DNA from 2 places in the Allorhizobium sp. DMC15 genome. Region 2 is predicted to be linked to the other one. Evidence: riboswitches for the same ligand, from Rfam matches in the RefSeq annotation. Region 2 holds a riboswitch; the other holds the start of a gene.
What was found. Region 2 has a riboswitch for S-adenosylmethionine ahead of metA (homoserine O-acetyltransferase MetA). Riboswitches for the same ligand answer to the same signal wherever they lie in the genome.

Region 1: linked by a shared signal. The riboswitch ahead of ACT53S_RS02160 (O-succinylhomoserine sulfhydrylase) and the one ahead of metA (homoserine O-acetyltransferase MetA) in region 2 are both predicted to bind S-adenosylmethionine.

Annotation. Positions count from the first base shown of each region.
Region 1 is NZ_JBQUZB010000001.1:434,541-449,669, forward strand. It holds gene ACT53S_RS02135 (Hsp33 family molecular chaperone) at 1-889, shown strand, start outside; gene ACT53S_RS02140 (putative bifunctional diguanylate cyclase/phosphodiesterase) at 1,026-2,996, shown strand; sul1 at 3,055-3,110, shown strand; gene ACT53S_RS02145 (SulP family inorganic anion transporter) at 3,175-4,644, shown strand; gene ACT53S_RS02150 (MYG1 family protein) at 4,720-5,664, opposite strand; gene apaG (Co2+/Mg2+ efflux protein ApaG) at 5,741-6,133, opposite strand; gene ACT53S_RS02160 (O-succinylhomoserine sulfhydrylase) at 6,323-7,501, opposite strand; SAM riboswitch at 7,551-7,629, opposite strand; gene ACT53S_RS02165 (2'-deoxycytidine 5'-triphosphate deaminase) at 7,703-8,803, shown strand; tRNA gene ACT53S_RS02170 (tRNA-Gly) at 8,874-8,947, shown strand; gene ACT53S_RS02175 (YbhB/YbcL family Raf kinase inhibitor-like protein) at 9,016-9,384, opposite strand; gene ACT53S_RS02180 (NADPH-dependent FMN reductase) at 9,495-10,049, opposite strand; gene ACT53S_RS02185 (VOC family protein) at 10,103-11,650, shown strand; gene ACT53S_RS02190 (glycosyltransferase family 2 protein) at 11,599-13,521, opposite strand; gene ACT53S_RS02195 (transporter substrate-binding domain-containing protein) at 13,640-14,563, shown strand; gene ACT53S_RS02200 (tellurite resistance TerB family protein) at 14,583-14,996, opposite strand.
Region 2 is NZ_JBQUZB010000004.1:158,355-173,483, forward strand. It holds gene ACT53S_RS18400 (polysaccharide biosynthesis protein) at 1-894, shown strand, start outside; gene ACT53S_RS18405 (intradiol ring-cleavage dioxygenase) at 937-1,830, opposite strand; gene ACT53S_RS18410 (FAD-dependent oxidoreductase) at 1,840-3,594, opposite strand; gene ACT53S_RS18415 (branched-chain amino acid ABC transporter permease) at 3,587-4,702, opposite strand; gene ACT53S_RS18420 (branched-chain amino acid ABC transporter permease) at 4,710-5,573, opposite strand; gene ACT53S_RS18425 (ABC transporter ATP-binding protein) at 5,560-6,279, opposite strand; gene ACT53S_RS18430 (ABC transporter ATP-binding protein) at 6,283-7,002, opposite strand; gene ACT53S_RS18435 (ABC transporter substrate-binding protein) at 7,222-8,502, opposite strand; gene ACT53S_RS18440 (maleylacetate reductase) at 8,564-9,619, opposite strand; gene ACT53S_RS18445 (dioxygenase family protein) at 9,616-10,488, opposite strand; gene ACT53S_RS18450 (LysR family transcriptional regulator) at 10,587-11,537, shown strand; SAM riboswitch at 11,619-11,696, shown strand; gene metA (homoserine O-acetyltransferase MetA) at 11,787-12,716, shown strand; gene ACT53S_RS18460 (vWA domain-containing protein) at 12,810-13,994, shown strand; gene ACT53S_RS18465 (aldose epimerase family protein) at 14,034-15,044, shown strand; gene ACT53S_RS18470 (SDR family NAD(P)-dependent oxidoreductase) at 15,047-15,129, opposite strand, start outside.

The DNA of each region.
Region 1 (15,129 bases), on a different contig from region 2:
CCAGCTCGGGCCGCTGATCAACACCATTCTCGACCGCCACGCCTATCCGCAGCCGGTCGCGCGTCTGCTTGCGGAAGCCATTGTGCTGACCGTCCTGATCGGCACCTCGCTGAAGTTCGAGGGCAAGTTCACGGTACAGACCAAGGGAGATGGTCCGGTCGACCTGCTGGTTGCCGATTTCACCACGCCGGAAAACGTCCGCGCCTATGCCCGCTTCGACGAACAGGCGCTGGCCGACGCCGTTGCCGCCGGCCGCTCGTCGCCGGAACAGTTGCTGGGCACCGGCGTGCTCGCCTTCACCATCGATCAGGGCTCCTTCATGCAGCCTTATCAGGGCATCGTGCCGCTCGACGGAACGTCGTTGGAGGATATTGCCGGCGTCTATTTCCGTCAGTCGGAGCAGATCCCGACGCGGGTGCGCCTGGGGGCTGCCGAACTCTTTGACCGCGACGAGAACGGCAAACCGCGCCGGACCTGGCGCGCCGGTGGCCTGATCGCGCAGTTCCTGCCGGAAGCGCCGGAACGCATGCGGCATCCGGATTTGCATGGCGGGGACGGTGACGACCGCGACGCCGAACTGCATGGCGACGAGGCCTGGGAAGAAGCGCGCATGCTGGTCGACACGATTGATGCCGACGAGCTGACCGATCCGCAGGTGGGTGTTGAACGCTTGCTGTTCCGGCTGTTCCACGAACGCGGTGTGCGCGCCTTCCCTGCGCAGGCGGTGCTGGATCGCTGCAATTGCTCGCGTGACAAGATCAAGGGTGTGCTGCAGGGCTTCTCAGCCGAGGAGATCGACTCCAGCACAGAGGACGGTCGGGTCACCGTCACCTGCGAGTTCTGCTCGACCAGCTACCACTACGCGCCGGACGAGTTCACGCCGGTGTAATGTGGTTCCCCGCAGCCGGCGCATTCGCGCCGCTGCCGCTTGTCCTCGGCATGCCGTGTGCCGGGGATATCGGGCCATTCATGTATTCTAAATAGGCTTCCCTTACTCTGTCTTCAGACCTGGTTTGAGGATGACGATGGGATTGCATGCTCGTAAATCTCCGGCGAAAGGCGCACTGACCGCGCCCGCTGACCCGGTCGAACCTGCGGCCATCTGGACACCCGCCGTCCTGCTGAACAGCCTGAAGAGCCAGTATCATGCCTGGACCAGCGCTACCCGCCGTCGGGCCATGGCGGATGCATACCGCCCGATCGTGCGGGGTTTCCTGCTGCCGGGCTGTGCCTATTATCTCTTCGTTACCTGGGGGCATTGGGGAGACGAAACAGGGATCCACCTGCTGATCCTTGGCGGATTGAGCCTCGCAACGGCGATTGCCTATGCAGTGTTCCGCTGGGTTCTTCTCCCGGCCGGTCGCACACCGCTTGCGCGGCTTGAAGCTGTCGGTCTCGCGACGAACGCCCTGATGTACGGCAATGTCGTGGCCTACATGCTGCTGCACTTCGAAGAGCAGAAGCTGATCTATTTCGTGCTGATGGCCGTTGTCTTCTCGACGACCGGGGTTACGTTGCGGGCAACGCTCGCAAGCGTCGTCGTCTCCATCGCCAGCATGTTCTGGTTTGCCCAGAAAGCGTCGCCAGAGATTGCCTACCAGTTCACCTTTATCGGCGTCGCGACATCCTTTGCCTCGCTCGGCATGGCGACCCTTCTGCGCAAGGCAATCCTGCGCCAGATCGACGCCCGCCTCTTTGCCGACCAGCTGGCGGCCCTCGACAGCCTGACCGGGATCGCCAACCGTCGCTCGATCTTTGCCCGCATCGATACGCTTGTCCAAGGAAAGACGCCGTTTTGGCTCGGGATCCTCGATCTGGACGGCTTCAAGTCGATCAACGACATCTATGGTCATGCGGTCGGAGACCGTGTGCTGTGCGAGGTGGTGGATCGGCTCGGCGATCGCAGCGGTCACGACATCCAGTTCGGTCGTATCGGGGGCGACGAGTTCGCCGTCCTCGTTATCGGCAGCCGTGAAGCGACCGATGTGGAGACGCTCGGCAATGCTCTGATCGCCGACATCAGCCGTCCTTACGAGATGCAACCGCTGCAACTGACCCTTGGCGGTACCATTGGTTTCGCCCGCTTCCCGACCATGGGTACGACCGCTCGCGAGATCTACGAGAAGGCCGATTTCGCCCTTTACCGAGGCAAGCAGTTCGCCCGGGGGCATACGGTGCTCTTCACCGATGACCAGGACACGGAAATGCGGGAGTCCCTCGCCCTTGAGCGGGCTCTGCGCGAAGCCAATCTGGAGCAAGAACTCTATCTCTTGTTCCAGCCGCAATTCGATCTTACCCGCAAGAAGGTCGTGAGCTTCGAAGCGCTCGCCCGCTGGCAAAGTCCAACACTGGGTCTCGTCCGCCCGGATCGCTTCATCCGGGCCGCGGAGCGGGCGGGTCTCATCCAGAACGTGACGCGGGTGCTGTTTGGCAAGGCGCTCGACGCTGTCGATCTGTGGCCCGACGAGATCACCATCTCCTTCAATCTCTCGGCCCAGGATCTGGCGGATCGTGCCTTCATCTTCTCGCTCGTCGCCCAGGTGGCTGCGCGTGGGATCGTCCCGGCTCGGTTGGAGCTCGAGATCACCGAAACGGCCGTAATGAAGGACATCGACGCAGCCCGCGTGCTGCTCGAGGATCTATCTGCGCTTGGCTTCAAGATTGCGCTTGATGATTTTGGGTCCGGCTATTCGAGTTTCGAATATCTGGACCAGTTGCCCCTCGACAAGGTGAAGATCGACAAGAGCTTCGTGCGAAAGGTTGCCCAGAGCGCCACCTCCCGCGAGATCGTGGCTGGCATCATCACCCTGTGCCGCAATCTCGATCTGAGATGCGTGTTGGAAGGTGTCGAAACCGAAGAGGAGATGCGGACGCTGACGCCTCTCTCGCCGCAACTGATACAGGGATATTTGTTCGGCACGCCGATGACGCAGCGCGACGTGTTCAGCCTGCTTCTTGCGGCCGATCAAGCCGGCGATGCCGCGACGGTCGCCTGACCGGCGGTCTGGTCGGACTTGCCTTCGCGGTTCCCAGGGGGTAGGAAGCCTGCATCCACTTGGACCCGGTGAAAATCCGGGTGGCTCTTCTGGCCGCCGATCCGCCAGACAACCTCAGCAACGCAACCCTCTCCCTGTCGGGCTTGTCCCGGCCCGTTGTCCTATTCTGTGGTTATTCATGACATCTTTTATCGCTTACCGTCGCGAGTGGTCCGCCAACCCTTTGCGTGAAATGCTTGCCGGTGCTGTCGCGACTTTCGCCCTCATTCCCGAGGTGATTGCCTTCTCCTTCGTCGCGGGCGTCGACCCGGAGGTCGGCCTCGCCGCCTCCTTCGTGATCGGCATCGTGATTGCCTTTACCGGCGGTCGCCCGGCGATGATTTCGGCAGCCGCAGGCTCTGTCGCGCTCGTCGTGGCGCCATTGGTGGCCGCGCACGGACTTCCCTATCTGCTGGCCGCGGGCCTGCTGGCTGGCCTGATCCAGATTGCCTTTGGCATCCTGAGGCTCGGGGTCCTCATGCGGTTTGTGTCGAATTCGGTCCGCACCGGCTTCGTCAACGCGCTCGCGATCCTGATCTTTGCAGCACAGCTGCCGCATATCCTGCATGGCGGCTGGCTGAACTATGCCATGATCGCAGCGGGTCTCGCAATCATCTACCTCGTACCGCGGCTCACCAGGGCGATCCCGTCGCCGCTGTTTTGCATTCTGCTGCTGACGATCGGCGCGTCGACGTTGAACCTGCCGGTGCTGACGGTTGCGGATCTCGGTCACCTGCCGGAATCGCTGCCGACCTTCTCCTGGCCTGCCGTTCCGCTGACGCTGGAAACGTTCCGGATCATTGCTGGCCCTGCACTGGCAATCGCGATGGTAGGCTTGCTGGAATCCATGATGACGGCGAGTGTTGTCGACGACCTCACGGATACCCCAAGCTCGAAGGACCGCGAGTCGGCGGGCCTTGGTCTCGCCAACGTCGCCGCCAGTCTCTTTGGCGGCATTGCCGGTTGCGGCATGATCGGTCAGACGGTGAGCAATGTGAAATATGGTGGACGGGGGCGTCTGTCGACCTTGTTTGCAGGCGCATTGCTGCTTGTTCTGATGGTGCTGCTGAAGCCATGGGTCTCACAGGTGCCTGTCGCGGCTCTCGTCGCGATCATGATCATGGTGTCGGTGGATACCTTCGACTGGTCCTCGCTGCGCAGCCTGGTCGTTCATCCCAAAATGTCGAGCGCCGTGATGGTGGCAACGGTACTCGTGACCGTCTTCACCGCCAATCTGGCATTGGGCGTGGCGGTCGGCGTGCTTCTGAGCGGTGTCTTCTTCACCTTCAAGGTTGCGCGTCTGCTGGCGGTCGACAGGGTCGTCGACACCGCTGCGGGCATCCTCACCTACCGGGTGTCCGGACAGGTCTTCTTCGCCTCCGCCGATCTCTTCGTCGATGCCTTTGACATCAGAGAGGCGGAGAACCTGCGCGTGGTGATCGATCTTACCCACGCGCATTTGTGGGATATCACAGCCGTCGCTGCACTGGACAAGGTTACCCAGCGCTTCCGTGCCCATGCCATTCCGGTTGACGTACTGGGGCTGAACCACGCCAGCGCCACCCTGCTCGACCGGCTCGGATCCTCGGGTGAACCCGATCTCGCCTGACGGATGACGCAATGTGAAGCGGCCACCGCGTGCGGCGGCATGCGCCTCCGGAGGAGCGGTCGGACCGTCGGGCTCTCAGGTCTCGCCGATCACTTCTTGTTCGGCCAGTGCCGTTTTGACGGCGAGATCCGCCATGCGGAGGATCGCCTCACGGGTGGAAGCTGCGGCGATGAAGCGTCCGTTGTGGCAGAAGGTGGCGCCCTTGACGCCGCAGACGGCTTCGAGGTCGCCGTTGCTGAGCCCTGCCCAGGCGGCCGGCAGATCGGCCCGCAGTTCGAACCCTTCCTCCGCCTGCCGGATGCCGGTGATGCACCAATCGCGATCGCGAGGGTGAACGACAAACAGAAGATGGTCCGCACCCGCTTTCACGATCGCCGGGCGGAACGGCATCCCATAAGGCAGTTCCAGGACCCGGCGGTCGCCGGTCTCGGCGATTGCGGCGGTCACGAGCGCCTCAGCCCGAGATTTTGCGGCCCGCTGCGCGATGCCCGCTTCGACCAGGCTACGCGCAATGGCAAGGGCAGCCTGGAACCCCCGATCTTCGGCGTCGGCATCTTTCTCGTCGAAGACTGGCTTCAAGGTCTCGAGCAGGCTCGGCAGCGTCAACCCGGCAAGCGGCCCTGCGCTGGCGGGATTCAGCGCCCCATTGTCCATGAGGTCGATCGGCAGGACGAATTTCCGGTCGAAGTCGCCATGCACCACCTCGATATCGGCTTCCGGCACGCCCAGCGCGGCAAGATAGGCGCGGCCATGGTGCTTCCAGACCAGTCCGAACGAGCTGTAGGGCTGGCCGTCTTCGCGCAGCGGCGCGCCTCGCTGGTGATGATCGAAGATCTGCGCCTGCGGATCGTAGAGCCCGCCAACGTCGTAGATGATCCGGTCCGACCCGGGCGTGATCCATTCCGCCGCCCGGCTGCGCACGATGCGCGCCTCGGGAAACAGCCGTGTGAGGATGACGCTGGAAAGGAGTTCGTCGGCATGGAAGCCACCATTGTGGGTGACAAGAAAGTCGGGCTTCATGCCTTAGTTTACCTTTCGCTGATCATCGCGGATGCCCCGTTCTGATAGCGTCAGGAGAGACTGAACTCAACCCGTCCTAGTTCAGCGTTCGGTGCATGCCCGGACTGTCCAGTGAGAAAGCAGGGATATCGACGTCGAAGGTCTCGCCGTCGTCCGTCTCCATGCGATAGCTGCCATACATCATGCCCGATGGCGTATCGAGCGGGCAGCCGGAGGAATATTCGTAGCTGTCGCCGGGATCGAGCCGCGGCTGCTCTCCGACAACGCCGGGGCCGCTGACCTCGTCGACCTGACCATTCTGGTCGGTGATGTGCCAGTAGCGATGGGTGAGCCGGACAGTCGAACGCGAATGATTGGAGATAACGATCCGGTAACCCCAGACATAGCGGCTGTCATCGGGGTCGGACTGTTCCTCGAGATAGTAAGGTTCGACCCGAACCTCGATGTCCCGTGTCAGTGCGCGATACATGCCTGGGCCCTGCGAAATCTGCCTGCGTTCATGACGACATGAAACTCCGACGACGACAATACGCGCCGAAGCGTCAAGTGTAACTATAGCATGGGATAACGTCGCAACTGTGTGCGTCAAGGCCGGTTGGCCAGCCGCAGTCCAAGCTGCGGCTGAATATTTTTGGATTTCGACGAAGTTCGCCGAGTGTCAAAGCGCTTTCAGCGCTCGACCGAAGTCTTCCAGCAGGTCCGCCGTGTCTTCGATGCCGCAGGACAGACGCACCGTTCCACCGGAGATCCCGAGCTCTGCACGGGCCTCATCGGTCAGGTTCTTGTGCGTGGTCGTCGCCGGATGGGTGATCAGGCTCTTGGCATCGCCGAGATTGTTGGAAATCTTGATGATCTCGAGCGCATTCTGCAGCTTGAAGGCCGCTTCCTTGCCACCCTTCAGCTCGAAGCACACAAGCGTCGAGCCGCCGGTCATCTGCTTGGCGATGATATCGGCCTGCGGATGGTCCTTGCGGCCGGGATAGATGACCTTGGCAACCGCGCCCTGCTCGGCCAGGAAATCGGCAATCGCGGCGGCATTCGCCGTCTGCTGCTTGACCCGCAGCGGCAGGGTTTCGATGCCCTTCAACAGCGTCCAGGCATTGAACGGCGACATGGCAGGGCCGGTGTGGCGGAAATAATCGTGCAGATTCTCGTCGATCCATTCCTTCGACGACAAGACGATGCCGCCGAGGCAGCGGCCCTGGCCGTCGATATGCTTGGTCGCGGAGTAGACGACGACATGGGCGCCGAGGTCCAGCGGCTTCTGGAAGAGGGGCGTCGCAAAGACATTGTCGACGATCAGCTTGGCGCCGACCTGATTGGCGAGTTTCGCCACGCCGGCAATGTCGACAACTTCGAGCGTCGGATTGGTCGGGCTTTCCAGGAACATCACCTTGGTGTTCGGCCGGATGGCGGCTTCCCAGTTGGCGAGATCACGGCCGTCGACCAGCGTGCATTCGACGCCGTAGCGCGGCGCGAGCGTCTCGACGACATAGCGGCAGGAGCCGAACAGGGCACGAGCGGCAACGATATGATCGCCGGCCTTCACCTGGCAGAGCACGGCGGCCGCGACGGCGGCCATTCCGGACGCCATGGCACGGGCATCTTCGGCACCTTCCAGAAGGCACATGCGCTTCTCGAACATGTCGTTCGTCGGGCTGCCATAGCGGGCGTAGATATAGCCGTCATTCTCACCCTTGAAGCGGGCTTCCGCCGCTTCCGAGCTGTCATAGACGAAACCCTGGGTCAGGAAGATTGCCTCGGAGGTTTCGCCGAAGGGAGACCGCAGCGTGCCGCCATGGACGAGTTGGGTTGCCGGGCGCCAGTTCTTGCTCATGCCGTTGCCTTTTCGAACACAAAAAAACCGGTCGCGAAAAACGGACCGGTTTACAAGTAACCCGGTCTATTTAGCCACTTGTTTAACGTGGCTGCAAGCCGACCGGCCAAATCACCACGGGATAAGGCTGCCTTACGCCTTCGCGGGCCTTGCGTCAATTGGCGGGCTTTGGTTTTGTCGAGCCCAAACAGGATAGAGAAAATGACCAGTAAACCCGGCATTCTGGCGGACCGCGCCATCGGCGCCTTGTTCGGCCAGGGACGGCTGATCAGCGAAGCCATGCTCGACCACGACCAGATCCAGCCGGCGAGCCTGGATCTGCGGTTGGGCGGCAAGGCGATCCGCGTGCGCGCGAGCTTCATGCCGGGCCGGGGACACACCGTGGCCGAGAAGCTCGAGCGGCTGACCCTGCACGAGATCGACCTGGAAAACGGCGCGGTGCTCGAGACCGGTTGCGTCTACATCGTGCCGCTGATGGAAAGCCTGGACCTGCCGGCCGAGATCTCGGCGTCAGCGAACCCGAAGAGCTCCACCGGCCGTCTCGACATCTTCACCCGCGTGATGGTCGATTACGCGCAGGAATTCGACAAGGTGCCGGCCGGCTATAAGGGAAAGCTCTATCTGGAGATTTCCCCGCGCACCTTCCCGATCATCGTGCGGCGTGGCTCGCGCCTGTCGCAGATCCGCTTCCGCGTCGGTCATGCGCTGCTGGCAGAAGCCGAACTTTTCGACCTGCACAAGGCCGAAACGCTGGTCGCGAGCGACATGCCCAACGTCTCCGGCGGCGGCATCGCGCTGTCGATCGATCTCAAGGGGTCCGGACCCGATGGCCTCATCGGCTATCGCGGCAAACACCACACATCCGTCATCGACGTCGACCGCAAGGGCGCCCACGATGTGCTGGATTTCTGGGAACCGCTCCACAGCCGCGGCCGCGACGAACTGATCCTCGACCCGGATGAATTCTACATCCTCGTCTCGAACGAAGCCGTGCACGTGCCGCCGCTCTATGCCGCCGAAATGACGCCCTATGATCCGCTCGTCGGAGAATTCCGCGTCCACTACGCCGGCTTCTTCGACCCCGGCTTCGGCCATGCCCCGGCCGGTGGCTCCGGCAGCCGTGCTGTGCTGGAGGTTCGCAGTCACGAAGTGCCCTTCATCCTCGAACACGGCCAGGTCATCGGCCGCCTGGTCTACGAGCACATGCAGGAACGCCCCGAAGGCCTCTACGGCACGGGCCTCGGCTCCAACTACCAGGCGCAGGGGTTGAAACTCTCCAAGCATTTCCGCCTGCCGGAGTAACAAAGGCACCGGCAAACCCAGCCGCCGCCGCTTGACACCGGCGGCGAACTGTTGGATTCCTCTCCCCGTCGCGGGTGTAGCTCAATGGTAGAGCAGCAGCTTCCCAAGCTGAATACGAGGGTTCGATTCCCTTCACCCGCTCCAGCTGTCTCCCATGAGGATCGACTACGAGTTATGTAGCAGTCCTTTGACCGCTAGCGGAACACTCGTGGCTACGGGAATATCTTGGCAGCAGTTGTCTTGCCGAGTTCCTTGCCCTTCGCGTCCAGGGCCTTGATCGTAAAGCGGTACTTATGCGGTTGCGGAGGACACGGCCCCTTGTAACGGAAGGCGCCGTACGGGATGTCGGTCTGACCGGAATACTCCACCTTGCCGCCGCCATGGCGGAAGTCCGGTGCGTTCAAATCCGTCATCGAAAAGCTGAGCTTGGCTGTGCCAGACGGAACGCCCGACACTCGAAAAGGCGGTGACTTGCTGTCGAAGCATTTTGAGGTGGGTCCCCAATCAAAACTAGCTTTCATTTCTGCGGCCGCTGGACCAGCCAGAACGGTAGACGCAAGGACTAGGATGATAAGGCGCATGGTTTCCCCCTTTTTGCATTCCCCTGAGCCATTGTGCAGGGGCAGGGTTGAGTTCAAGCCAGTTTCAACCTTTTCTTGTTGTCCTCCGGATTTTTTCTGTCTGCCTGAGGTTACCTCTCCCCCGCAAACCGCCCAAACGCCGCCAGCAAATCCTCCAACCGCTCGGCCGTGGCCTCATCCGTCAGGTTACCCTCGGCATCGAAGAGCGTATGCGCCCGCGACACCATCAGCCGCTTCTCTGAAAACACCCGGCAGCCGAGCGTGTGCAGCACACTAAGCCAGGCATTCTGGCTGAGCAGCGTGCCGAAGTTGCCGGGTGAGGCACCCACGAGGGCGAAGGGCTTGCCGCCGAAGACTTTGGCCGTGTCGGAAGACGGGCGCGAGAGCCAGTCGATGGCGTTCTTGAAGGCGCCGGGGATGCCGTTGTTGTATTCGGGCGTGAACAGGATCACGCCGTCGGCGACGATGATCTTGTCTTTCAGCGCAGTCACAGCAGCCGGGATACCCTCGGCCTCTTCGAGATCGCCGTCATAGAGCGGAATGCCTTGAATGCCGGCCGCTTCCAGCGTGTAGCCCTCGCCCTTGATCTCTGTCGCGGCCTTGAGCAGCGCCGTGTTGAGCGAGCCCTTGCGCAGGCTTCCCGAAATGCCGAGCAGTGTCACCATGTCTTTTCCTCGTCTCGATTTGCTGTAAGGGAGGGTAGAACAGGGAGACGAGCATGACCAGCGGCCTGCACCACATCACGGCGATCACCCGCAAGATCCAGGCCAATGTCGATTTCTATTGCGGCTTTCTCGGCCTGCGTCTCGTCAAGCGCACTGGCGGTTTCGAGGATGCAGCACAGCTGCATCTCTTTTACGGCGATGCGGTCGCGAGCCCCGGCTCGCTCGTCTCCTTCCTCGCCTGGGAAGACGGGTCCCCGGGGCGTGTGGGCCATGGTGCGGCGAGTGAGATCGCCTTCGCCATCAGTCCGTCGGCAATCGGCTTCTGGCTGACCCGTGCGCTGCAGTTCGGCATCGGCACCGAAGGGCCGCTCATGGAATTTGGCGAGCCGGTGCTGCGCCTGAAAGATCCGGACGGCATCATCGTCAAGCTGGTCGGGACCGGCGCGGTTACCGGTGGCACGCCCTGGGGCCTGAGAGGTGTCGACATAGGCGACGCGATCATCGCCTTGCGGGGCGCGACGCTTCTTTCCGAGCATCCAGCCGAGACGACCGCGTTTCTGAGCCGCCACGGCGGCTTCGTGGCGGCAGACACTCAGGGCAGCATCACCAGAATGACCTCGGAGAGCGGCCAGATCATCGATGTGAGGGATGCGACCGGTTTCTGGCCGGCTGCCCCTGGGACCGGTGCCATCGACCATGTGGCGCTGCGCCTGCCGGATGTCGCCGCTGTCGACGCCGAGGTGAAGGCGCTCTCGGCCGAGGGGATCGATGCCGTCAATGTCCACGACCGCAAATACTTCTATTCCCTCTATGTCCGCGAACCGGCCGGCGGATTGATCGAACTTGCGACCGATGACGGGGAGGGCTTCTTGGTCGACGAGTCGTTGGATGAACTGGGAACCGAGCTGTTCATTCCCGACCATTTTCGTCTCCGTCGGGAGGACATCGTACCCATGCTGCCGCAGTTCGGCCTGCCGGGCGAGCCACGCATTTTGTATCGGGATCTGCCGTTCGTGCATCGCATCCACGAAGCGGATGCCCCGGACGGATCGACGCTTGTTCTGTTGCATGGCACCGGCGGCAACGAGGCGAGCCTCTTGCCCCTTGGCCGCAAGCTGCTGCCGGCCGCGACCTTGATCGGATTGCGCGGTCGGGCAACGGAGGAGGGTGTCGCCCGCTTCTTCCGCCGGTTCGGGCCGCTGCAGTTCGACCAGGCGGATATCCGTGCCGAAGCGGCTGCATTTTCCGCCTTTGTCGAGCAGGCCGTCGAGGCCTACCGCTTGCTGCCCGAGAAGACCGACTTTCTCGGCTATTCGAACGGTGCCAACCTGCTGGCGGCGGCGATCGAGCTCAATCCAGGTGTTGTCCGCCGGGCGGTCCTGTTGCGACCGATGCCGGTTCTCGATGCCGTGTCGGGCGGCGACCTCGCAGGAACCGCAGTGTTGATCGTGGCGGGTAACGACGATCCCTACCGGGAACACGCCGAGCGGCTTGCAGATCGCCTCGATGCGGCAGGCGCAGCGGTCACCTTCGCGCGCGTGGCTGCCGCTCACGATCTCTCGGAGGAAGACGAGGGACTGGCGAGAGAATTCTTGCGCTGAGCAATGGCCACCCGGCTTGGGCTGTGCGGCGTCTTGTTCCAGTAGAAGGGCCGAAGCCGAAGTTCGATCACGGCCTTCCACGCAGCAAGCGACACGCCCATCCAGTAGACCGGGACCATCGCCCATTTCCAGCCCATGCCCTTCTTCTCGCGATCGCTCATCGGCGTCGCGCCGAGCGCGAAGAACACCGCATAGCTGCCGATGATGTTGAGGATGTCGATGCCGAGCATCATGGAGGTAAACACGCCGGGCTGCGGCGCCGGTATTTGCATGAGCGACAGGATCGACAGCGTAACAAAGACCAGCATGCCGGGATGGCTCAGCGCGGCAATCAGCATGCCGCCGACAAGCAATTGCGAGACGACAAAGGAGATCCAGCCCATCTCTTGTGCCGTTCGGACGGGCTGTCGCATCATCACCAGCCAGGTCTGCAGCCAGCCTTTGTACCAGCGGGTGCGTTGTCCGACCCAAACCCGGAAGCTCACCGGCGCATCCTCGAATGTCGGCAGCGTCAGCGTTGCGGCACGGTAGCCCATTCGGTAGAGCCGCATGCCGAGATCGGCGTCCTCGGTGACATTATAGGGGTCCCAGCCGCCACTTTCGATCAGAGCGCGCGTGCGAAAATGATTGGAAGTTCCGCCAAGCGGCAGGGGCATCCGATGAAAGCCGAGCGCGGGCAGAAGGCGTCGGAACAGGGCGGAATATTCGAGCGCGAAGATCGCACTGATCCAGCTTTCGCCGGCATTCGCGATCACCAGCGGCGCCTGCAGGCAGACGAGGTCCGGCGGGCCGAGACAGAAGCTCTGATAGGCCTCCCGCAATTGCTGCGGGTGCGGCCGGTCTTCGGCATCGTAGATCGTCACGAAGCTGCCCCGCGCCCCGGCGAGCGCATAGGTCAGGGCTTTCGGTTTCGTGCGGGGAGCCATGGCGGGAACCTCGACCACCTCGACATGGGGTCCCGGTCGCGCCGCGCGGATGGCCGCCAGCGTGTCTTCGTCATCCGCTTCGCAGACCAGCTTGATGTCGAGGCGGCTTTTGGGCCAGTCGAGGGCATCGAGCGCTGCGAGCAATTGCGGGATGACGGCCGCTTCGCGATAGATCGCGACCATCACCGTATAGACCGGCAACGGTCCGGCACCGTCCTCGGATTTTATTGTCCGCGGCTGGTTCTGACCGTAAGCGACAACGAACACACGCAGGGCAAGGCCGCCGAGATGGAAGGCCGAGACGAGGAAATGGGCGAGGTCGAGACTGACATGCGGTGCCACGGTCGCGGCGATGGTCGCGACGCAAAGCAAGAGACCGGCGAGAAAACCCTGATCTCCTGTTACTACCAGGCGCGCAGAAAGCGGTTGCGCCGTGTCGAAAAGCCGGTGCACGGCGTTGTGCGCCCGTCGTGCTTCGCCGACCCGCCAGACCGCCCGCCGGATCGCCGAAGGTGTGGTGGTGACGCAGGCTTCGATGAGGCTCCCGCTGCGTTTCAGCCTTGCACCCATGCTCTCGATCTGGGTGATGGTCGGCACGATCGCCATGACCGGCGGACGATCGGGATGATGCAGCCTAAGCATGCGCGGCTCGACGAGCTGGCTGTCGATGGCGCGGTGATCGATCACGAGTTCGCTGGGAATCTCGGCCAGAAAAGGCAGGCCGTACATGCGTGCGAGGCCGCCAAAATACGCGTCCTCGTCGATTTCGCCGCTGGCCAGAAGTTCGGCTTCGATCGTCGTTCCGCGCTGCATGGCGGTGCGCGCCATGCGCGCCAGCAGCGGCTTCGAAATGCCGAGGGTGTGCAAAAGCCTGGCTTCTTCCCGAAGCGACGCCGTGGTGCCCGAACCGGGAGCGATGCTCTGGTCCGGGTCTTGTGTACTCACCGCTGGTGGTTGGCGCACGGCAATCAGCCGCGGGCCGTATTCCCTCGTCCAAACCAACCTGATAAACATCACCGGATCGCGATGACGCCCCCACTTTCCCCGGTAGAAGATGATAGAGATGCGCGCTAAAGTTTCATCCCTAGATTTTGTCGGGTTGTGGCGACGGATTCTTGTGCTCGCCTTGGTTTTACCCTTGTCGGCGACGCATGCACCGGCCCAGCAAGGGGCTGCTGGGCAGTCTGAAGATGATGCGACCTTGCACGGGCGGGCGACCGAAGACCTGCCGGTGTTGTTCGACGCCCGGGAGCGGCTTGTCCGGCCCGACATCAGCGGCATGCTGCGCCTGCGTTTCCTGACGACGACGGACTTCCCTCCGTTCAACTTTATCGATCAGGCGGACAGACTTTCAGGCTTCCATGTCGATCTCGCCCGTGCCCTGTGTGAAGAACTCGCCATGCAGACGCGCTGTCAGATTCAGGCTCTGCCGTATGAGCAACTGGCGGATGCGCTGGATGCGGGGCAGGGCGAAGCGGTCCTCGCGGGTGTGGCGGTGACGACGGAGCTGCGCGAACGGTTCCGCTTTACGAGGCCCTATCTGCTGCTGCCGGCACGGTTCCTGGTCAACCGTCAGAAGCGGCTCACCCGCGCCGATGCCGGGGCCTTGTTTGGGCGACCGGTCGGCGTGGTCGAAAACACCGCCCATGCGGCGATGATGAAGGCTTTCTTTCCGGATATCCGCCCGGTCCCCTTCAAGGATCGCGACAGCATGATGCAGGCGATGCGCGACAAGCGCATCGATGCCGTTTTTGCCGACGCGCTGCAACTCTCCTTCTGGATGCAGAGCCCGGCGGCGGGCAATTGCTGTGTCTTCCTTGACGGTGCCTATCTTTCGGAAGCCCATCTGGGAGAAGGCATGACCGTGATGGTCGCAGGCAAGGATCAAAACCTTGCTGCAGCGCTGGAAAGCGGACTGGCCGCCCTGTCGAAAAACGGCAGGCTCGAAGAAATCTATCTGCGTTATTTCCCCGCCGGACTTTATTGAGGTTCCGGACGCGAAGAACCTAGATGCGCCGGTATCGGGCCGATGCGCTGCGCTCGAGCGCGGCACAGGTGAGCTTGTCGAGCCGGAACCGGTCACGCAGCAGTTCCAGGAGACGCAGTTCTTCCCGCTTGACCGAGAGGTCGACGGCGACGATTTCGACGGCCAGCGCATAGGCCGTCTCGTGCAGCGCTTCCGGCAGCGCGTCTCGGATCGTCTCCAATGCGATCTCAAGACCCTCCGGGCCGGCCAGGATCTTGGCGCATCGCTGCGACACGTCGAGCAGGTCCTCTTTCTCGAAATCGTCGAAAACCGGCAGGATGTCGATCAACTGGCCAATGCGCACCAGTTCGGTCTCGGCCATGGCATTGTCGACCGCAGACGCCATCACCATGACGAAGATCAGGGCCTCTTGCGGGGAGACGTGGTTGGTCATGAATGTGTTGTTCCTGTTGCTGGCTTCAGTGTCTCGCGAGAGAGTAGGAAGTGCCGGGCCGCCTTTCAAGCGAAGTGACCGTCCTTTCATCACACCGGGCAGGGTGGAACGGCAGGGTCTGTGCGCGGGCAGG
Region 2 (15,129 bases):
GTTCCGGTTTTGGGATCAGTTACGGATTCGGCGACCATGCGTCGAGCCATTCGACAGCATCAGGTACAGGTTCTTTACCATGCCGCCGCTCATAAACATGTGCCGTTGGTAGAGGCGAATGTGCTGGAAGGTATTCGCAACAACGTTTTCGGCACTTTGACCGCAGCTACCGTGGCCGCAGAGGAAGGTTTAGATAGGTTCGTTCTCATCTCGTCGGACAAAGCGGTTCGCCCGACCAACGTCATGGGAGCGACGAAGAGATGGGCGGAGTTGATCGTCCGGTCCATTGCTTTTGATCCCAGATTCGCGACAAACGGCCGGGCTTTTTGCGCTGTTCGATTTGGCAATGTGATCGGATCGAACGGTTCGGTCGTCCCCCTGTTCAAGCGACAAATAGCCCAAGGAGGACCCGTCACGGTTACGGACCCCGATATGACACGCTATTTCATGTCAATCCCGGAGGCGGCAGAACTAATTGTGCAGGCCGGAGCGTTATCGGGTGGTGGTGATGTTTTTCTCCTGGACATGGGCGAACCAGTCAGGATCGGTGATCTCGCCGAAAACATGATCCGGCTGGCGGGATTTCAGGTTCGCAGCGATGAAAACCCGCGAGGCGGTGCGCCAAATGATATCGCAATCCAGGTCATAGGGAAAAGGCCGGGAGAAAAGCTCTTTGAAGAGCTTTTCTACGATCGGGATAATGCCACATCGACTTCGCATCCCAAAATTCTTCGGGCTTATTCCTCAGGCATTGCAAACCACGAGGTAGCCCAAGCTTTGGAACGCCTCAAAGCTGCAACAGCGTCGGAAGACGAACAATTGGCGCGCGCCGTTCTGTTCGAATTTATTGGCGTGGCTGGAGCCGCTCCGGTCGCGCGCGGTGAACGCAACTAGGGCCTCTTCAGTATGTGCAAAGCTCTCGATCTGGGCGGCACGTTAATTCCTCGGAAGTGACGTACTCACCAGCACGAAATCGTGCTTCACCTCCCAGAATTCCTCGGTGAAGCCGAAGTCCGACGCCCGGGCGGCATCCTTCCGGCGATCGAATTTCGCGAGCAGGCTCTCCTTCACGCCGAAGACCGCATCGGAATGGATGTAGGGATCATCGGGATCGAAGATATGCGTGACGAGCGTCTCGTATCCCTCTGCCTCGATGATGTAGTGCAGATGGGCCGGGCGGTAGGGGTGGCGACCGAGCTTGCCGAGCAGTTGGCCAACCGGCCCGTCGTCGGGGATCGGGTAGAATTTTGGCTTTACCGCCCGGAACCAGTAATGTCCGTCCGGCCCGGTGCGGAAGATGCCGCGCAGGTTGAAGTCGGGCTGGATGCCCTTCTGCTGGACATCGTAGAAGCCCTCGTCATTGGCCTGCCAGACATCGATCACGGCATCGGCGATCGGCTTGCCCTCGGTGTCGAGGATGCGGCCCTCGATGACCATGTCCTCGCCCTTGGCATCAAGGCAGATATTGGCGCCCATTGGCAGTTCGGGAGCGTCGGCCACATGGAAGGGGCCGAGAACGGTGCTTTCCGAGGCGCCCGAGGGTTTGCGGTTGTTGACCGCATCGACCAGCATCGAGACGCCGAGCACGTCTGACAGCAGGATGAATTCCTGCCGCCATTCGTTGCACATTTGGCCGGTGCGGGTGAGGAAGAGGATCGCCTCCATCCACTCGTCCTGGGTCGGCTCCAATTCCTTGACCGCCTCGTGCAGCTTGCGGGTAATGACCTCCATTACCTGCTTGAGACGCTCATCCTTGGCGTTGGCATTCCGACCTGTGACGACCTCGACGGAGGTCTCCTCAGTGAAGTAGCCCTTTTCGTGCGCTTCCATATTCGCTCCTCACCGGTCCAGGATGGATTTCAGAACGCGCCGCAGCTCGCCTTCGGGATCTGAGACCGCTGCTTCCGCGCGCCAGGCGACGTGATGGTCCGGACGGACGAGGAGCGCACCGGAATCGCGGATATCGCGGGCGCGGGCCCAGTCGCCGGAGAAGTCCTGCCAGGTCTGGCGGGGGCCGATCTTGTGGACCGTGATCGGGAGGCCAAACTCCTTCGACAGGGACTTTGCGGCCGCGACCCAGCCATCGCCGCCGATGCCGGTGAGAACAGTGAAGACGCCATGGCCGGTCAGATCAAGGCTGGAGACCTTCTCGCCCTCCGGCCCGAAGAGCCAGACATGCGGCAGGCGAGCGCCAGGCCAGGTGGTCGGCTGGTAGTGCAGTTCGGCATCTTTCTCGAAGGCCGGTTCCGGCTGGCCATCGGTGACGATCGCGCCCGACTTGTAGCGCTGGTTCATCTCGACGCCGTGCGCGTCGAACTCGTAGACCTTGTGCGCAATCGCCTGGCGGATCGCCTCACGCTGCTTTTCCGCATCGGCGGTGTCGTCGCAGCGGGCGTCCATGTTTTCCTGCATCTTCACCGGATCGACGGAATCGAGCAGGCCGAGGGCCTTGAAGATCGGGCCGAATTCCTCGATCGACTTGTTGGCGCGGGTGACGATCTGTTTGGCCACCGGCGCGCGTTCGGCCTGGTAGCTGTCGAGCAGGCCCATGCCGGCCTGGCCGCGGATGACAGCGGCGAGCTTCCAGGCGAGGTTGAAAGCATCCTGGATCGAGGTGTTGGATCCGAGACCGTTCGACGGCGGATGGCGGTGTGTGGCATCGCCCATGCAGAAGACCCGGCCGTTCGACATCGTGGTCGCGTACATGTTGTTGACGGTCCAGGTGGAGACCGACTTGATCTTCGGCTGCAGGTCCTGAACGCCGACGAGATCGCGCACGACCTTGGTGGCGAAGGCATCATCGACGGCCGGTGCCGGCTGGTTGATGTCGTAGCCCCAGACGATCAGCCACTCGTTCCACGGGCGGACCATGCGGACGAGGCCCATGCCGATACCGCCGACATCGGCGCCCGGCTGCAGCACCCAGTAGAGCACCGAGGGGCGGTGAGCGACGTAGCGGGAAAGGTCGCATTCGAAGAGGATGTTCATCGAACCGGCGACGCCCATTTTGCCTTCGAAGGTGAGGCCGGCATGTTCGGCGACCTTGGAGTTGCCGCCGTCGGCGCCGACCAGGAATTTCGAGCGGATCGTGATGTCCTTGCCCGTCAGTCGATCACGGCAGGTGGTGGTGACGCCGTCCGCATCCTGCACATGGCTCAGATATTCCGTCGACATGCGCGACTGCGCACCGCGCGAACAGGCCGTCTTGAAGAGCAGGGGCTCCATATAGGTCTGTGGCAGGTCGTTCATTCGGCCGGGTGAGGACAGGAGATGTTCGGCGCGCGAGAGCGGATGGTTGCCCCAGCTTTGCATGCGGCCGATTTCTTCGCCGGCGACCGCCGTGCAGAAGACGTTCTGGCCCATCAGGTCCTGTTCGGTTGCGAACATGTAGGCTTCGTCCTCGACGTCGCGGCCGAGATCGCGCAGAACCTCCATCGTGCGCTGGTTGGTGATGTGGGCACGTGGCGTGTTGGCGAGCCAGCGGTAGCGGTTGATGACCATGGGCTCGAGGCCATAGCTCGCGAGCAATGCGGCCGTTGCCGAGCCGGCCGGCCCGGTGCCGATGATCAGGACGTCGGTGGTAATGTCAGCCATGTGGCCCTCCCTTTGTCGTTTGTTCAAGCGGTCCGCCCCTCAAGGTGCGGCGGACCGGAAAGAGTTCGATGCCGGTGCGGTCGGTGATCAGGCCCCAGATCCCGCGTGGCGCAAACAGCATGGTGATGATGGCGATGGCACCGAGCAGGAGCAGGTACCAGGACCCATAGCTCGACAGCGCATTCTGCATCAGGAAGAAGATGATGACGCCGACGATCGGCCCCTCGATGGTTCCAATGCCGCCGATGATGACGATGAACAGCACATAGGCCGTCCAGTCGGTGAGCGAGAAGGCGGCATCCGGGGAGATGCGAGCCTTCTGCAGGTAGATGAGGGCGCCGACGACTCCGGTGATGAAGGCGGTGGAGAGGTAGATCACCAGCTTCAGGCGGCGCGCATCGACCCCGAGCGCACGGGCGGCCGTCTCGTTGTCGCGGACGGCAGCAAGGCCCAGGCCCTGTTTGGAGCGCAGCAAGCGGTAGACGAACCAGATCGTCAGAACGAGCACGACCAGTGCCAGCCAGAAGGCGACGGCATCTGCGGCGGCTGCGGCCCGCATGCCGAACCAGTCTTCCAGCAGGGCGACGCCGAACATGTCACGGGTTGCCTCGCGCGGCAGCGAGGTGCCGGTGCCACCGCCGAGCGCCTTCCACTGGGCGAAGAGCAGTCGGCCCACTTCGGCGATGACCCAGGTGCCGATGGCGAAATAGGGGCCGTAGAGGCGAAAGGCGAAGAAGGCTGTGGGTATCGAGACCAGCACCGCGAAGAAGCCGGCGAGAGGGATGGCCAGGATCGGGTCGAGACCGAGCAGGATGACGAAACCGAAGAGCGCATAGGCGCCACAGCCGACGAAAAGCTGCTGGCCGACAGAGATCAGGCCTGCATATCCAGCGAGCAGGTTCCAGCTCTGGGCGAGCGCCAGCATGGTGAGGATGAAGAACAGATCCTGCACCACGCCGCGCGAGACGACGAATGGGGCGGCTGCCAGGAGCAACACGAAGACGACGGCTGCAAGCGAGAACAGCGTGGAGAGGCGCGTGCAGGTTTCGACCCGCCAGGAGGGACGAGGGCGCATGACGTTCGACAGGATTTCTCTGTTGGCGTTCATCGTCACCTCAATCGACAGCGCGCGGGAAGAGACCCCGCGGACGGAACAGCAGGACCAGCAGGAAGGCGATATGGCCGGAGAGGATTTGCCATTCCGGGTTGATCGCGGCTCCGAGCGTTTGTGCGACGCCCAGAATGATGCCGCCGGCAAGCGTGCCCCAGAGTGAGCCGAGACCGCCGATGATGACCGCTTCGAAGGCGTAGATCAGGCGTGCCGGACCGGCGGTCGGGTCGAAATTGGCGCGGGTGCCGAGGTAAAGCGCGGCGATGGTGACGATCACCATGGCAAGGCCTGTTGCGATGGCAAAGATCTGGTTCGGGCGAATGCCCATCAGGCCGGCCGTCACGACATCGTCGGAGGTTGCGCGGAAGGCACGGCCCAGCGCCGTCTTGTAGATCAGCTGGTTGAGGCCAACGATGACCAGGATCGCGGAGGCGAAGGTCAGGAGCGGCATTACGCCGGCATTGATGCCGCCCAGCGAGAGCGATGCCTGTTCCAGCGCGCCTGCGGGGATGCGCTGGCTGTCGGCGGTGAAGGCCTCGAGAAGCCCGTTCTGGATGACGATCGACAAGCCGAAGGTGACGAGCAGCGGCGGCAGGATGTCCTTGCCGAGTGTGCGGTTCAGCAGGTGATATTGCAGCAGGTAGCCGATCGCGAACATCAGCGGCCCGGCGATCAGGGCCGCCAGGAATGGATTGAGCCCGAGCGTCGAAACGAGAAGCAGGACCAGGAAGGCCGAGAAGACGATGAGATCGCCATGGGCAAGATTGACGAGCCGCATGATGCCGAAGACGAGCGAGAGGCCTGCCGCGAAGAGAGCATAGAGCCCGCCGAGCAGAATGCCCTGGAAAATGGTATCAAGCCAGTTCATGGGGCTCCGCTCCGAAATAGGCCGCGTGGATATCGGCGCGGTCGAGCTCTGCCGGGCGTCCCTCGAGCGTGACCCGGCCTTCCATCATGCAATAGACGCGGTCCGCGACCTTCAGCGCCTGGGCAATGTCCTGCTCGACGATGACGATGGCCGCACCCGTTTCCCGGATGCGCGGGAAGGCGGCGTAGATGTCCTTGATGACGACGGGGGCAAGGCCGAGGCTCAACTCGTCGCAGAGCAGCACTTCGGGATTGGACATCAGCGCGCGGCCGATCGCGACCATCTGCTGCTGCCCGCCGGACAGTGCCGTCGAGGGATTGCGGCGCCGCTCCTTCAGGATCGGGAAGAGCTCGTATACGGTTTCAAGCGACCAGGGCCCATCAACCTTTCTGCCGTGGCGACCGACCAGCAGGTTTTCCTCGACCGTGAGCGACGGGAAAAGCCGGCGGCCTTCCGGCACCAGCGCAATGCCGCGGGCCATGACATCCGGGGAACCAAGCGCGCCGATCGGCTGGCCCCGATGCAAGATGGCTGCGGGTTCGTTGCGCAACACGCCTGCTATCGAGCGCATTAGCGTCGATTTGCCGGCGCCGTTTGCGCCTATGACCGCGATCGTCTCGCCGGGATTGAGAACGAGATCGACGCCGAACAGGGCCTGGAAGTCGCCATAGAAGGCGGTGAGGTTCTTCGTTTCGATGAGGCTCATCTGTCAGACCTCCATGCCCAGATAGATTTCGCGCACCTCGCGCGAATTCATGATGGTCTGCGGATCGCCATGGCCGATGACGCGTCCAAAGTTCAGGACGAGGATCTTCTCGGCGACTGCGTTCAAGGCATGCAACACGTGCTCGATCCAGATGGTCGCCATGCCGCGCTGATGCACGCGCTTGATCGTGGTGACCAGCTGACGGCATTCGCCCTCGGTCAGCCCGCCGGCGATCTCGTCGAGCAGCAGAAGCTTGGGCTTGGTGGCGAGCGCGCGGGCGAGTTCCAGCCGTTTGCGCTCGAGCAAAGTGAGGCTGCCGGCCGGGCGGTTGGCCTTGGCGATCAGGCCCGTTTCGACCAGGATTTCGGCGCAGAACTCTGCGACGTCCGCTTCGCTGCTTTCGCTGCCGAAGGCGCCGGCGACGAGCAGGTTCTCATAAACCGTCAGCCGCTCGAAAGGCTGCGGGATCTGGAAAGTGCGGCCCATGCCGGCAAAGCAGCGCTGCATGGGCGGGACATTGGTCACGTCTCGGCCATCGAAATGAACCGTGCCTTTGGCGACGGAGAGGTTGCCGGTGATCAGGTTGAACAGCGTCGATTTGCCGGCGCCGTTCGGTCCGATGATACCCAGCGCCTCGCCGGGTTCGACGGAAAAGCCGATATCCTCGGCGACCACGAGGGCCCCGAAGGATTTCGACACACCATTCAGTTCCAGGATCGGCATGGACACTGCTTTCTTGGAAAAATCTGCCGTTCTCATCTGGGTTACCCCCCCCTCTGGTCTGCCGACCATCTCCCCCTCAAGGGGGGAGATCGGATAGCGGCGCCAACTTCCCGCATTTTCGACGTCTGTTTGCTTGGCGCAGGCCTAGCCTCTTCGTGATCTCCCCCCTTGAGGGGGAGATGTCCGGCAGGACAGAGGGGGGTGTCGCATCCGCTGCAATCACCCCAACGCTTCCATCTTGCCGCCGAGCGGGATGTTCGGTGCCTGGCCGTTCTCGACGACCACGAGGTCGTAACCGCCGCCGGTTTTGAGGCGCCACTGGCCGCCGACAAGCGGCGTCTTGGCGACGTTCTTCTGGGCGAAGGGCGGCAGGTTGGCGTTGTTCCAGGCGATCGGCCCGACCAGCGTGTCCAGCTTAGTTTCGCCGATCGCCTTGGCTACCGCATCGCCATCCGTCACGTCTTCCGCACGCTTCATGACGTCGACCGCCAGTTCGAAGAGCGCATGGGCAAAGCCGATCGGCTGTGTCCAGGGGCGACCGGTCGCGGTGGTAAAGGCAGTTGCCACATCGGCAGCCGTCTCGCCTGTCAGCGAGGACTTGAAGGGATGAGTCGGCGTCCACCAGACTTCGGTCGAGAGGTTGTGGCCGGCATCGCCCAGGGCTTCGACGGTCTGCGGGAAAAGCAGCGCCTTGCCGATCGAGGCGATCTTGGGTTTGAGGCCCTGCTGCTTGGCCTGGTTCCAGAACGTGGTGAGGTCAGGCGGGATCATCACGCCGGTGAGGATCTCTGTCTCGGCTTGCTTGAAGGCGTTGATCTGGGCAGAGAAATCGTCGGTCAGGTTCTGGTAGCGGCCGGTATCGGTCAGGCCATAGCCGAGCTTTTCGAGCACCGGCGGGAAGCCGACGACCTTGTCACCCCAGGCATTGCCGTCGCCGTCATTCGGGAAGAGACCGCCAACCTTCTTGTTGGTCTCGATCTGGCCCCACATGCCGGTGAAGACGGCGATGATGTCCTCAAGACCCCAGAAGAAGTGATAAGCGTAGTTGAAAGGCTTCCAACTTGCCGGGTCGCCGGGATTGCCCTGCTGCCCGATGAACCAGGGCTGCCAGGGGGCAACCGTCGACAGGCAGGGGATCTGCTCGGCTTCGCAGGTGGTCGAGACCGGATTGGTGGTTTCCGGCGTCGAGGAGACGAGCATCAGGTTGATCTCGTTGTCGACGATCAGTTCCTTGGCGACTTCCGCCGCGCGGTTCGGGTTTGACTGGCTGTCCTTGACGATCACCTCGTAGTTCAGACCCATCTTCTTCGTCGTGGCGAGGAAGCTGTCGATGACGAACTTGTCGGCTTCACCGAAGCCCGCGAGCGGTCCGGTCTGCGGACTGACATAACCAAGCTTAACCGCCGCTGACTGCGCAATCGCAGGGGCCGCGAGGCCCGAGGTCGCCAGTACGGCGCCGCCCGCTGCCGTCGTCTGCAGGAATTTGCGTCGCGTAATCATGTTTCCTCCCATCATCGTCTCTCCTCCCAAAGAGCGCGCAGCGCGCGAGATGTCTCATCGGTCAGTCGGGCCTGACGCCCTCCCAGGCCTGTTGCAGAAGTGTGCGGATCGACGTCCGATCAATCGGACGCGGGTTCCAGTAGGGGTTTTCCGTGGCGATATCGGCGGCACGATCGAGATCGGCTTCAGTGAGCCCGAAATCCTTGAGCGACAGCGGCGCGCCGATCGACTTGGCAAAGTCCCAGAGACCAGCGCCAATCGAACCGCCGAAGAGTTCGGCGGCGCCTGAGAGTTCCGCTTGCGCCGCCTCGGCGTTGAAGGCGGCCGTGTGCGGCAGCATGACTGCATGGGTTTCGGCATGCGGCGTATCGAACGAGCCGCCCAGCGTGTGGCAGATCTTGTGGTGCAGTGCCATGCCGACGGTGCCGAGCACGGTCCCGCAAAGCCAGGCGCCATAGAGCGCTTCCGCCCGCGCATCAGGATCACGAGGGCTTCTCACCAGAACCGGGAGGCTGTCCCGGAATGCCCGCAAACCGTCGAGCGCCATCAGCGTCGAGACCGGGTTGCGATCCTGGGCATAGAGACCTTCGACGGCATGGGCCATGGCGTTGAGGCCGCTCGTGACGCTCATGCCGACGGGCAGGCCGAGCGTAAGTTCCGGATCGTAGATGACGACTTCCGGCAGGATGCTCGCGTTTCGGACCGTGGTCTTTCGGCCGCCTTCGGTCTGGCCGAGGATCGGGGTAACTTCGGAGCCGGCATAGGTCGTGGGGATGACGACCTGTGGCAGATCGCTGCGGTAGGCAATTGCCTTGCCGAGCCCAGTGGTGGAGCCGCCGCCGAGGGAGACGACGCAGTCGGCGTCCGCGTCACGGACGACCTTCAGGGCGGTCTCCGTGGCATCGATGGGGGTATGCATGACGGCACCTGAGAAGACGCCGACGGAGAGGGGACCCAGGCGCTCCGACAGGGCTTCGGCATCCGCCTTCTGGTGAGGCGTCGACAGGACCAGCGCGCGGCGGCAGCCCAGCGCCTCAACGGCGCTACCGACCTCTGCGCTGCGGCCGGAACCAAAGAGAATGCGGGCTGGGTTGCCGGCATAGGTGAAGCTCTTCATTTGCTCCTCCCGGGACGGGCGCGGACCATGACGAAACGGATGTTGACGCGTGAGGCCGGCTTGCCGTCGATCAGGGTCTGCTCGAACGAATGCACCAATTCCGGCCGAACACCGAACAGCGCGTCTTCGCCAAGCCTTGGATCGTCCGCGTCGTAGATGTGGGTGGTGATCGTCTCGAAACCCGGGGCGCGGACGACGAAATGCAGATGGGCCGGACGGTGCAGCGGATAACCCGCCTGGGCGAATAGCCGCCCCACAGGACCGTCACCGGGGACGCCGTAGCCCGCCGGACGGACCGTACGGTAGTGGAACCTGCCGTCCTGATCTGGATGGAACAGGCCCCGCAGATTGAATTCCGGCTGGAGATCCGGCTGCTGGTTTTCGTAGTAGCCTTCGGCATTCGCCTGCCAGGTGATGATTTCGGCGGTGGTGACCGGCAGGCCGTCCAGATCTTCGACGCGGCCCTCGACCAGCAGCGGCTCGCCTGCGCCGTCGAGCGAGATGGAACTGCCGAGTGCGCGCTCCGGTGTGTCAGTCCGGAAGAAGGGGCCGCGGATCGTGTTGGGGGTAGCACCCGGGGGACGGCGGGAATTGATCTCTTCGACAAGCGCAGAGGCGCCGACGAGATCGGAAAATAGCACCCATTCCTGACGACGTTCGTCCGAGGCGTGGCCGACTTCGGTCAGGAAGTCGAGGACCTTGCGCCATTGGTCCGGTGTCGGACGAAATTCCTTGATGACATCATGCACATGACAGACCACGGCGGAGAGCAGACGTGCGGTCGCGTCATCGGGCATGCCGAAGCGGCTGGTGAACGCCTCTGATGAGGTCGCTTCGTCAAAGGTGATGAGGTCTGCGGCCCGCGACATGCATCTCCTCCCAAATCCGCATTGCTGGTCGAGAGGAAGCTAGCAGTGCTTTCAGGCAGGATTGATGATTTGTTTAGGTGCCAATATAACAATCCGTTATGAAGTTTGACGAGCGACATCTGATCCAGCTGGCTGCCGTGGTCAAAACGGGCGGCGTGACGGAAGGTGCGGCCCTCCTGGGGCTCGCGCAGCCGGCGGTGTCGCGCACCTTGTCGATGCTGGAAAAGCGCGTGGGCGAACCGCTCTTCATCAAGGGTCGGCGCCCGCTACAGCCGACACCGCTCGGGATTGCGTTGGCGGAACATGGGCTTACGATGTTGGCGGCTTCGCGAAAGGCCTCCGATCTGATGGAGAGTTTCAGGGTTGGCAAGAGCGGCGTGGTGCGCGTCGCCGGCAGCCCCTTCTTCATGGACTCGCTGATTGCCGGCATGTGCGCCGAGTTCCAGGCGACGCATCCGGACGTCCGGATCGACCAGTCCTATGGCTATTTTCCCGATCTGCGTGCTGCCCTCAAGGCGGACCAGATCGATCTTGCGATCTGCCCGATCGATATTCTCGATGAAGGCTCGGGGCTGGCTTTCCAGCAGATCCTGCCCGGCCGCAACGTGATTGCCTGCCGTGTCACCCATCCCCTCCTCCTCAAGCGCCGACTGCAGCCGTTTCACCTTCTGGATTACGCCTGGGTGGCTCCGCCGCCGGGAAGCCCGCTGCTTGCGGATCTGAGAGCTCTGCTCCTGTCCTTCGGGGCAACGGAAATCCGAATCCGCTATTCGGGTGGTTCGCTCGCCAGCGTGGTGAACTACCTGAAGGCTGCAGATGCGCTCACAGTCATGCCACACAGTGTGGTCTTCGCCCAGCGCAAGGAAAAGACAATCACCGCCCTGCCAATCAACATTCCGCATCCCGACAGGGCGCTGGCCATCTTGCGCCGTGTTGATGCGGCCCGGTCTCCCGCCGTCGAGCAGTTTGCAAGCTTCGTGCGGTCCAGCTTCAATGACCTCAAGCACCTCATCAAGAGGCATGAGGAAGCCGTGGTCTGGGGCAACTGACGGCATGGCGGTGAGTTGCTGCCGACAATAGCGCAGGGAAGATCTGCCCATTGATTCGCACTGGAGACAGGCGTAAAGAACACTTCGTCCCGTGGTGATTTGGCCGGTCGGCTTGCAGCCACGTAAAATAAGTCGCTAAAGGGCCGAGGCAAGTCGAGACTTTCCGAGGACCGGTGGCGATATCGAAGCTGCCGGTATTTTTGTTTCCGCGGTCTCGAACCGCCGTGACAAAGGAAAGTCGAGAGTAAGATGCCGATCCGAATTCCCGATACGCTGCCCGCCTTTGAAACCCTCGTGCATGAGGGCGTGCGGGTCATGACCGAAACCGTGGCCATTCGCCAGGACATTCGCCCGCTGCAGATCGGCCTGCTTAACCTCATGCCCAACAAGATCAAGACCGAGGTGCAATTTGCCCGACTGATCGGTGCTTCGCCTCTGCAGGTGGAACTGACGCTGGTGCGTGTCGGTGGCCACAAGGCCAAGAACACGCCGGAAGAGCATCTCCTCTCCTTCTACCAGACCTGGGACGAGGTGAAGGATCGCAAGTTCGACGGCTTCATCATCACCGGTGCGCCGGTCGAGACGCTGCCCTTCGAGGAAGTCACCTACTGGCCGGAACTGCAGGAAATCCTGGACTGGACCGAGACCAATGTGCATTCGACCATGAATGTCTGCTGGGGCGGCATGGCGGCGATCTACCACTTCCACAAGGTGCCGAAGCATCCGCTGAAGGAAAAGGCCTTCGGCGTCTATCGCCACCGCAACCTCGCGCCGTCCTCCGTCTATCTCAACGGCTTCTCCGACGATTTCCAGGTGCCGGTGTCGCGCTGGACGGAAGTGCGTCGCGAAGACATCGAGAAGGTGCCGGAGCTGAAGATCCTGCTTGAATCCGAGGAGATGGGTGTGTGCCTGGTGCAGGAGAAGCGGGCAAACCGGCTCTACATGTTCAACCATGTCGAATACGATTCCACTTCGTTGGGCGACGAATATTTCCGCGACAAGACGGCCGGAATCCCGATCAAGCTGCCGCACAACTATTTCCCGCACAATGACGACACGCTGACGCCGCTCAATCGCTGGCGCGGCCATGCGCATCTCTTGTTCGGCAATTGGATCAACGAGATCTACCAGATGACGCCCTATGATCTGAACGAGATCGGCAAGGATCTGGCAGGCTGACGGGTAATGAGAACCGGCAGCGGATTTTGATGGGACAGGCGGCGTCCTCTGTGACAGGATGCCGCCGCCTGTAAACTGAGCCGTCTTCGTCCGATGTTTTTGCCCTTTTTCCTGCGCCTGAAAGAAGAGAAGGTTCCCGTGACTTTGCGGGAATACCTGGCGCTGCTCGAGGGACTGGAAGCGGGTCTCGTCGATTTCGACCCGGAAGGCTTCTATTACCTCGCCCGCACCACCCTGGTGAAGGACGAGCGCTTCATCGATCGCTTCGACCGGGTCTTTTCCGAGATCTTTGGCGGTATCCTGGGCGAGGCGGCCGCGGATGGTGTCGATCAGCACGCGATCCCCGATGACTGGCTGCGCAAGCTGGCGGAAAAGCACCTCTCGGACGAGGACAAGAAGCTGATTGAGAGCCTCGGCGGCTTCGACACGCTGATGGAAACGCTTAAGAAACGGCTCGCCGAACAGAAGGAGCGCCATCAGGGCGGCAACAAATGGATCGGCACGGCCGGCAGCTCGCCCTTCGGCGCCTATGGCTACAATCCGGAAGGCGTGCGCATCGGCCAGGAGGAAAGCCGCCATCGACGCGCGGTGAAGGTCTGGGACAGCAGAGAATTCCGCAATCTCGATGACCGCGTCGAGCTCGGCACGCGCAACATCAAGGTGGCGCTGCGACGCCTGCGCCGCTTCGTGCGTGAAGGGGCGGCAGAGGAACTCGATCTCGCCGGCACGATCCGCTCCACCGCCGAGCACGGCTATCTGGATGTGAAGACACAAGCCGAGCGGCGTAATGCCGTGAAGCTTCTGATGTTTTTCGATATCGGCGGCTCGATGGACGACCATGTGCGCGAGGTGGAGGAGCTGTTTTCGGCGGCCCGCTCCGAATTCCGGCACATGGAGTATTTCTACTTCCATAATTGCCCCTATGAGCGCGTCTGGAAGGACAACCAGCGCCGCCATGCCGATACCATTCCGACAGCTGATGTCATCAGGACCTTCGGCTCGGATTACCGGCTGATCTTCGTCGGCGATGCGGCCATGAGCCCCTACGAAATCACCCATCCCGGCGGCTCGGTGGAGCACTGGAACAGCGAAAGCGGTGCGGCCTGGCTCACACGATTGACCGACCACTTTCGCCGGTATCTCTGGATCAACCCGATGCCGCAGGCGAATTGGGACTATACGATGTCCGTCGGCCTGATTCGGCGGCTTATCGGTGACCGGATGTATCCGCTGACACTGCGCGGCCTGGAGACTGCTGCGCGTGAACTGGCGCGATAGTGCGGAAAAGACTTTAAGATACGAGGCGAGGAGAAAAACATGACAAAAACGGTGTTCGGCACGATGCCCGGCGGCGAGGTGGTCGAAAAGGTTGTGCTGAAGGGCGGTGGCCTGACGGCCTCGATCATCACCTTCGGCGCGGTCCTGCAGGATCTGCGGCTGGAGGGACACGATGCGCCGCTGGTTCTCGGGTTCGAGGATCTTGCCAGCTATCTCGACCATTCGCCCTATTTCGGCGCAACGCCCGGCCGCTGCGCCAACCGCATCGGTGACGGCCGCTTCTCCATAGATGGCGTTCACTACCAGCTGGAACTGAACGAAAAGGGGCTCACCCATCTTCACGGCGGCTCGGGCGGGATGGCGCGTCAGAACTGGACGATTTTGGACCAGGGATCCGACTTTGTCGTCATGGAGGCCGTCGACCGCGATGGCCGGGCTGGATATCCGGGAACCACACGGACCAGGGCAAGCTTTGCGTTAAAGGAAGGCGGAGTTTTCGCAGCCGTCTATGAGACGATCACCGACAAACCGACGATCGCGAATGTCTGCCATCATGCCTATTTCAATCTTGATGGCCGGTCCGACATACTGGGCCACGATCTTATGATCGCCGCCGATCATTACACACCGGTCGACGACAAGCTCATCCCAACCGGCGAAATTCGATCCGTCGAGAACACGGCCTTCGACTTCCGCGAGATGCGGCCGATCCGGTTCAAGTCAGAGGCAGGGCAGTTCGGATATGATCACAATTTCTGCCTTTCAAACCATCGTACCGGTAAACGCAGCGTGGCACTGGCGCGCAGCGTCAACTCCGGGGTTGCCATGGAGGTTCTGACCACAGAGCCTGGCATCCAGTTCTATGCCGGTGTCTATCTCGATGTTGCCGTTCCCGGCCTCCGAGGGCGCCGCTATGGTCCCTATGCCGGTTTCTGCCTGGAAACACAGATCTGGCCGGATGCAGTGAACCATGCAGGTTTTCCAAGCGCGATTCTGCGACCCGGCGAGGTGCTTCGCCAGGAAACGGATTATGTGTTTTCAAAAAACTGAGGTCAGATGGCGGTGAAGCCGTTGTCGACGAACAGGTGCACGCCGTTGACGAACTGCGAGTCGTCACTGGCAAGATATAGAGCGG